2 regions of the Bradyrhizobium sp. B120 genome follow, and region 1 is predicted to be linked to the other one. Evidence: predicted binding sites of a transcription regulator. Region 1 holds the regulator's gene; the other holds the start of a gene.
The links. The regulator LexA, encoded in region 1, represses DNA repair genes until DNA is damaged. The targets are predictions, from matches to a motif close to TGTTCNNNNTGTGTTCNG.

Region 1 (4,290 bases):
ACAGCTTCAAGCATCACGAGATCGGCCGGATCGACGACGCGGCGTTCTTCGCAAATCTGCGCCGGACGCTCGGCATCGACATCACCGATGCGCAGTTCCTCGAAGGCTGGAATGCGATCTTCACCGGCGAGATGCCGGGCATCGCCCCCCTGCTCGCGACCGCCGCGAAGCGGATGCCGCTCTACGCCTTCTCCAACACCAATCCGGCCCACGTCGCGCATTTCTCGGTCATCCATGCCGAGCTGCTCAGCCATTTCCGCACCGTCTTCCTGTCCTCGACGATCGGCCATCGGAAACCCGACGCCGAGGCCTACGATCATGTGGTAAAAGCCATCGGCGTGCCGGCGTCGCGGATCCTGTTCTTCGACGACCTGGCCGCCAACATCGAGGGCGCGCGGGCGCGCGGCCTTCATGCCATCCACGTGACATCGACGGATGACGTGGCGCGGGCTCTGACTGCACTTGGTATTGAACATTAGGATTGAAGGAGCTCCGAGCGTGGCCCTGATGCCGGTTGCCGATGCCCTGTCCGCCGTCCTCGCCGGCGCCGAACCGCTGCCGGAGGAGATGGTGGCGCTCGATGCCGCCTACCACCGCACCCTGGCGCGCGACCTCGCCGCGCTGCGCACCCAGCCGCCGCAGCCGATGTCGGCGATGGACGGCTATGCCGTGCGCGCGGCCGACGCCGGTGATCTGACGGTCCGGCTCAAGGTGATCGGCGAAGTCGCCGCCGGCCGGCCGTTCGAGCGCACGGTCGGCGCCGGCGAAGCGGTGCGGATCTTCACCGGCGGCGTGATCCCTAATGGCGCCGACGCCGTCATCATCCAGGAAGACACCGCCGTCGACGGCGACCACATCACGATCACCGAGCCAGCTGCCGCCGGACGGCACATCCGCCCGGCCGGCGTCGACTTCCGTGAAGGCGACGTGCTGCTCGCCGCCGGCAGCCGCCTCTCCGATCGCGCGCTGTCACTGGCGGCCGCCATGAACTATCCGGACCTCGCGGTGCACCGTCGTCCGAAGGTCGCGGTGCTGGCGACCGGCGACGAGCTGGTGATGCCGGGCGCGACGCCCGGGCCCGGCCAGATCGTCTATTCCAACGGTTACGCGCTGCGGGCACTGGCGCGCGCCGAGGGCGCCGAGACCGTCGATCTCGGGGTTGCCGCCGACACGGTGGAAGCCACCACCGCCGGCATCCGCCGGGCGCGCGAGACCGGTGCCGACATCCTGATCACGACCGGCGGCGCCTCGGTCGGCGACCACGACCTGGTCAAGCAGTCGCTGGAGGCCGAGGGCGTTCAGATGGCGTTCTGGCGGATTGCGATGCGACCCGGCAAGCCGATGATGCATGGCCGGCTCGGCGCAATGCGGGTGATCGGCCTGCCCGGCAATCCGGTGTCCTCCTATGTCTGCGCCTTCCTGTTTCTGGTGCCGTTGATTCGGGCACTGAGCGGCCGAAAAGCTGTTCGTCATCGCCGCGAGAGCGCATTGCTCGGCCGCGACCTCGCCGCCAACGACCAGCGCGAGGACTATCTGCGCGCACGCATCGAGGCGCGCGAGGACGGCACGCTGATCGCAACGCCGGTCACACAGCAGGACTCGTCGCTGCTCGGGAATCTCGCTGCGGCACGGGCACTTCTCGTGCGTCCGCCGTTTGCGCCTGCCGCCGTCAAAGGCAGCGAATGCGAGATCCTGACACTGCCCGAGTGACGGCGCAGACCGCATCGCTTGAGCGCTCGCCGGATGCGTTCACCGGAAATTAAGTGGTTGCGGAACACATATCGAACATATAGTGTCCGTTCATGATTTGTTTCGAGTACTGGTGTGTACAAATGGGAGGCCGCGAGGGAGCGCTTGTGATGAGCACCGTGCTCCTGAGGTCAGGCCCCGCCTGCAGGCCTACCTGAAGAGTCTCGGAATCGAACGACGCTACCAACCGGGGGAATACTCGAGATGCTCACGCGCAAACAGTACGAACTTCTGCGTTTCATCAATGAACGTCTGAAAGAGGCCGGCGTACCGCCCTCGTTCGACGAGATGAAGGATGCGCTCGACCTGCGCTCGAAGTCCGGAATCCACCGCCTGATCACTGCGCTGGAAGAGCGCGGATTCATCCGCCGCCTGCCCAACCGCGCCCGCGCCATCGAAGTCATCAAGCTGCCCGAACTCTCGGCTGGCGGCGGCAACGGCCGCCGCGGCTTCACGCCGAGCGTCATCGAAGGCACCCTCGGCAAGCGCACCAGCTCGCCGCCGATCGCCGAGGACGACGGCAACCGTCCGGTCGCGGTCCCCGTGATGGGCCGGATCGCCGCCGGTACGCCGATCGAGGCGCTGCAGACCCGCAGCCACACCATCAGCGTACCGCCCGACATGCTCGGCTCCGGCGAGCACTATGCGCTGGAAGTGCGCGGCGACTCGATGGTCGATGCCGGCATCCTCGACGGCGACATGGCGCTGATCCAGCGCAACGACGTCGCCAACACCGGCGACATCGTGGTGGCGCTGATCGACGAGGAGGAAGCCACCCTGAAGCGCTTCCGCCGCCGCGGCGCATCGATCGCGCTGGAGCCGGCCAATACCGCCTATGAAGTGCGCATCCTGCCGCCGAACCGGGTCCGCATCCAGGGCAAGCTGATCGGCCTCTATCGCAAATACTGAATTTCAAATACTTGCGGCGGCGGGGAACGAGCAACACATCGGATCGTTCCTTGAATGATAGCGCAACGTGCTGTTTGCCCGATGCGCTCCGATACCTCTCACGCAGCGTCGCGTGTTTGTGATCGGGAGCGTTGGGCGACCAGTCGTACAATCGCCCAGAAACGAGGAGACACTCGTTCGCTATCGTCCACTCTGGTAGAGGCCCTATGCCTCAAGGAGAGGCACGGGTCGCTACCTCGATTAGAGGAGCCATCCGATGTGTGACTATAGTCTGCACGCCGTGGCGTCGCGCCCCGCCATTGTTGGAGAGACGCTGATCACCACGACTTTCCGCGGCACGTCGACCCGCGGCTTTGCTTCGGAGACCGATCCCACTGTCGCGGTCTGCATGCTGCCGGGCACCGAGCTCGCTTTCGCCGAGAACGTTCGCTACGACAGCCGCTGGATCTGGACCAAGACGATGAACTTCCGCGTCGGCGTGTTCAACGAAGTCGAGCCCGACGTTCCCGATCGCCATCATGACGCGGTCGAATTCCCCGACGGCAGCCATGTGCTGGTGACCCAGCTGGTCGAGGGACAACGCGTCAGCGTGCTGCAATTGCCGGCACTGCATCCGCCGGTCGAGCAGAAGCCGAAGGTGGTGGAGCGGCGGCCCTCCGCATTTGCGTCGCTGTTTTTGGGTTGAACGCATCGTCGCCGCGGAATGAGCTGTCCGGCGGCGGATGACCTAAGCGATTTCGAGCGACCCCGGACGCCGGGTTCCGGGGCGCAGCTGGAGAATTGCGTCGACACGCGCCTTGGCGCATCATCGGGCACGGAGGACGTGCGTGGTGGTCGACAAGGTCACATGGCAAAAGGCTGGACGCGTCACGGAGCCGGGCCGCTACATGTTCCGGTTCGGCTGGCTGACGGTGACGGCTGACGACCTGAAGGTCTGGGAGCAATTCCCCGAGGCTTCCTTCACCCTCGTCAAGAAGCCCGACGCCGGCCCTGACTCCGACGAATACCATCTCGGCCTGTTCGAGCTGCCGACCGGGCCCTCGCCCGACAACGGTTAATCATCGCCCTGCAAATCGGTTTCGGCCGGCGTCGCGTCGACGGCGGGCCGCGGAGCGGTCGCGGGCGTGCGCAGCGTGGTCTCACTCTCGCCGTCGCCGGGGACCGCCGGTGACCACGGCCGGTCGATCCCGCCGGGCTTGACCGCATCGATCACGTAGCCGTCCCTGATGCGCCGCAGCACCAGCGCGCCGTGGCGCCGCAACCGCTCGGCATCGATCACCGAGGCCGCGCAATCCTTCGGCGCCGGTCGCGCGCTCACGATCAGCACCGCACGCTCGCAGTCGTCGGCCAGCGCCTCGGGCCGGCTCGCCAGCGCGACGAAGGCGCCGCCGGGACCCTGCGTCACGCAGCCGCTCGGATCGCAGGAGACGCCCTCGCCGAGCGACGAGTCCGTCGCAGTCCGCGCGTCGGCATCCGCCGCCAGCCACTCCTTGACGAGGAATGCGTCCTTCGCGCTGTGCATCAGATGCAGCCGGCCGTCGCCGCCCCGCACCGCAACGTTGCGACCGTCGGCTGAGACCAGCACGTCCGGCTGCGGCACCCGCACCGCCCAGACCGAGGCCACCACCAGCA
Region 2 (4,290 bases), 1.2 Mb from region 1:
CGAACACGAACGTGAGCGGCTGCGAAAAATCAAGCCGAAGTCCATCATCGTGCTGGTCGGAACCAACAACATCTATCTCGATAAACCGTGCGGCGTGATGGACTCCTATCAAAAGCTGTTTGACGAGATCAGGTCGCTTTGGCCGAACGGCAAGATTTTCTCCATCCAGATTCTTCCGCGAGGCGACCAGATGAAGGGCGCAGCCGAGAACATCGGATCCGTCAATGCCGAGCTCAGCAGGAGAAGCCGGGAACTCGGGATCAGAACGATCGATGCCTCCGACATCGCATGCGGACGAACAACGCCGTGTGCCAACTACAAGAGCGATCTCCTGCACCTGACGCCATCCGGATACGAAGCCCTGACCAGGATCGCAAAGCAAGGCATTGGTTCATCGTAGGCTGCGCGGGAGCCATCAATGACGCTGAGGTGCGACCCGGTCTGCTAGGTCAGCATCGAGATGATCGATTGCAGCTGATCGGACGCCGACGCCACGAGCCCGTCGAACGACGTCTGGCCGTGCGCCGCCGCCCGCAAGATGGATTCGGCAACGGCCGCCTTGAGACCGAACACGGATTGATCGGCCGGCACGCTTGCCATCACCGTCTCCAGCGCGTCGCGCATCGTCTGGATCAGTTCGGAGCTGAATTTCATGGCTCTCCTCCGCGTGCTCAGGATAGACCGGGCGCGCCACGCCACCACTCACAAGCCCGCGATTCCGGATTGCGTTTTCTTAATGCAATGACAAGCCGGTGAACCGGCGAAGCGTTAGAGCTCCTTCTCGGCCAGCTTGCGGAAGTCGTCGGGCACCGAACGAACGACCTCCAGCGCTGCCGAACCGTATCCGATCGCATCCCAGCCAAAACGATCGCGGACCTTGTCGATGGCACAGTCCGCGGCCCAGCGGGCGATCCCGATCGGACTTCCAGGGCGAAGCGCTTGATCGGCGAGTCCGAGCGGAAGCTCGAGCGCAAGATCCCAATGCTCCTCGAGATGCGACACCGAGATTGCCAGCAACGAAATGATTTTCTCGCTTGGGTGGTCAGCAAGCGTGGCGCGCACCAGCTTCTCGGCGAGGCTGGCGAGGATCACCGTCGTGCACACGGGCGCATCGAGCGTCATCGAGCGCGTCACCGATTTCAGGTCGGCGAAGCGAACGCGCACCGTCACGGTTCGTCCAGGCCGGGATTTCGCCCGGAGCCGCGTGGCGACGCGGTCGGCGAGATGAAGCAGCGTCGGCCGAATGACCTGCTCGATCGCGGGCTTTCGGCCAAGCGCCGATTGTGCTCCTGCCGATCGCGCGCGCCGATGCGGCGTGAGCTGTCGCGGATCGCGATTCCAGGCCAGCGCGGCGAGTTTCTCGCCCGCCGCCGGACCGAGCAGCCGCGTCAGCGACCGCTCCGACAATTTGGCGAGTTGACCGATCGTCGAGACGCCGATCGCGTCCAGCCGTGTCCTGGTGACCGGCCCTACTCCCCACATCAACTCAACCGGCAGTTCATGCAGGAATCCGAGCTCGGCGTCGGGATCGACGACGACAAGCCCGTCGGGCTTTGCGACCTGCGAGGCGATCTTTGCCAGATGCTTGGTGCGGGCGACGCCGACCGAAATCGCAAGGCCGAGCTCCGTGCGCACACGCCGCCGGATCGCCGCGGCTATTTCGGCGGGCGTTCCGAACAGATGCGTGCAGCCGGCCACGTCGGCAAACGCCTCGTCGATCGAAATGCGCTCGACGAGCGGGGTGAAGTCGCCGATCACCTCGATGGCTGCGTCACCCAGCCGTTGGTAATCGCTGAAGTGGCCGCCGACGAATATCAGTTGCGGGCAGAGCCGGCGCGCTTCCCGTCCCGACATGCCGCCATACACCCCGAAGGCCTTGGCCTCATAGGACGCGGCAAGCACAACCCCGCCTCCGACGGCGATCGGCTTGCCTTGCAGCGACGGCTCAAGCAACTGCTCGACCGACGCGTAAAACGCATCCAGGTCCGCGTGAAGGATGGTGGCTGCGGCTGCCATCTCAAGGCGTTCATCCCTGACCTGACCAAAATTGCTCGTCCCTGGACGCTACATTAGCCAACAGAACAAAACAAGAACATATTCGAATCCGGTCCACCAGGAGTGGCCGCGGGCGGCCGGCGGTCTGCCAGCGAACGTTGGGCGGGCTGCCGCGCCGGGCATCGAAGCGGGTTGCCGGTCGCTCTCGAAGGAATCATCGCAAGGCGGTTGGGAGGTCGCTCGACATCCACGGGCATTCTCTGCCGAAGACGAGATCACGACGCGCGGCTGTCGCGTCCCGCTGCGCCAGCTCGCTCATGAGCCGGCGTTGTTTGACGAACAGGCTTTTTCGGGTAGAGATCAAGGCATGACCGACCACTCTCATCAGGTGGACTTCCAGGCTGCGGCCTCGCTTTACAAATGGCCTTCTCTCGGCAATTCCAGGCGAGAGGATCGCGCGCCCTATATGATCGTCAACGGAACGCTCGACCAATGCATCCGGGACTTCATGGGCAAGCCCGAGAAGACCCGGCATCTCTACGAGATCCGGACCACGTCGCAGCCTCCCCTCGTGCCGGATGTGCTGTCGCCCGAGCACGTGATCGAGCTCTCGAGGCTTCGCGAGTTCCTCTGAGGCGCTTCAGCGGACGTGATCCCAACGCGTCTTGTCCGCAGACAGGCTTATCCATCTGTCGTGCGCCGGAAGGCGCATTGTTTGCCTCTGAGGGAGCCGCTACACTTGCCTGGCTCTCCGAGTGACGGACGTTCGCGCCGGCATGATTGATCCGCTTCGGCCTCGTCCGCGGTTCGCACATCGCCGGCACGGGAGCGGAGCGGCTGCACGACCGGTTGCCGGGGCATCGAGAGGCGCCACATGAGGTTCAATCTGGCGATCTTGAGCGTGCTGGCCGCAAGACCCGAGCAACGGATTCCGCTTGAAGAGGTCAGCCGCGAAGTCAAGCGCATGATCGCCGCGGGCGATGCAGCCACGAAGCTGAAGCGATCGTCGGAGCTTGGCGACGCCGACGTCTTCCAATCCGGATGGGCTTCGATCAATGAGGCCGGGCTGCAGATCACGGACTCCGGTCTCGCGCTGTGGCGCGAGCTCGAAGCGTCCCGGATCGAACAGGAGCTCAACCAGCAGGAGCTCGGCGAGCAGGAGCTAGGCGAGCAAGAGGTCGGTGAACAGGAGCCGAGCGAACGACAAGCGGAGCGCGTGGAGACCGTCGCTGCCGATCCGCGCGATGCGACCAGAGATGCGGTTGTCGAACGGCCCGACGCGATTGATCGGCAAATCCCTCGCCTGATGCAAGAAAGCCTTGCCGATCGCACGACCTCGAGCACCAGCCGCTCAACCGCATCCCCCGACCTGCCCGCGCTCCCCCCGATCGTCCCCGAGCCGGCATTTGGCTCCATTCACGAGCCGGACCAAAACGATTCCCGATTCTCGCGACTCGTAAAACTCCTCGGCACCGGCATGCCGGGATTTACCCGGGCGCGGCGGCGGCGTTCCGAGAGCGACGTGCCGGATCGGAAAGCGGTCAGTGGCGCTGGAATGACGGGGCTGGCCGTTGCGTGCCTCAGCCTGATCTCGGTCGTTGCGTGCGTTGCCGCAGCGATTGCACTCGGCCAGATCTCGTCGTTGAAGTCGGACAACGCCACCCTGCGGCGGGAGCTGGTCCCGTTGAGGGAACGTCTCGTACGACTCGAACAGGACGCCGCGAAACGCGAGGCCGCCCAGCAGGACGAAGCGCAAGACAAGCTTGAGGCGGACAAGAAGGCCGCTGAGGCCAGGAGCGAACAGGCTGCACTCAACCTCTCGCGAGAAGAGATTCAGCTGATCAGGGAATACATCAAGGCTGCCCCTTCAGCCGGTGCCGGCGGACCGCCGATCAACGTCGGCGATCCCGTCACCGGCGGAATGATTCCGTTGCCGTCGCCGCTGACGGAGAAGGCGCCACGACTGGTCGGCGCGAGATTTGCGATCCGCAACGGCGCCATCATCATCAGCACACGAAACAGCCGCCGCGTCGATGCCGTGTTGATGGCGAATTAGCGGCCTCCTCCCGGTGTTTGCTCCCGGTGCGGGGTGGCATGATGTTGCTGAACGTCTCGCCCGCAAGTTCGGCGGCGCCATCCGTCTACCAGATGGCGACGTGCCGACGAAACTTGGCGACAGCCAATCCGAAGCGGCGGTGTCGCGCCGCGCTAGCGGCTTTCCGGAGATGATCGTGCACAACGGCTCCGAAGTACTACCTCCTATGGGCTCGCATCGAGCAACGCGACTGGGGGCAT

Region 2: a site for LexA is predicted at 2,078-2,095, ahead of dinB (DNA polymerase IV). Genes of this name have one in related genera too.

Annotation. Positions count from the first base shown of each region.
Region 1 is NZ_CP185242.1:4,684,757-4,689,046, forward strand. It holds gene ACOIX3_RS21405 (HAD family hydrolase) at 1-479, shown strand, start outside; gene glp (gephyrin-like molybdotransferase Glp) at 499-1,710, shown strand; gene lexA (transcriptional repressor LexA) at 1,954-2,658, shown strand; gene ACOIX3_RS21420 (hypothetical protein) at 2,915-3,343, shown strand; gene ACOIX3_RS21425 (hypothetical protein) at 3,489-3,716, shown strand; gene ACOIX3_RS21430 (ComEC/Rec2 family competence protein) at 3,713-4,290, opposite strand, start outside.
Region 2 is NZ_CP185242.1:3,435,045-3,439,334, reverse strand. It holds gene ACOIX3_RS15535 (SGNH/GDSL hydrolase family protein) at 1-400, shown strand, start outside; gene ACOIX3_RS15530 (hypothetical protein) at 445-654, opposite strand; gene dinB (DNA polymerase IV) at 769-2,016, opposite strand; gene ACOIX3_RS15520 (hypothetical protein) at 2,363-2,629, shown strand; gene ACOIX3_RS15515 (hypothetical protein) at 2,870-4,051, shown strand.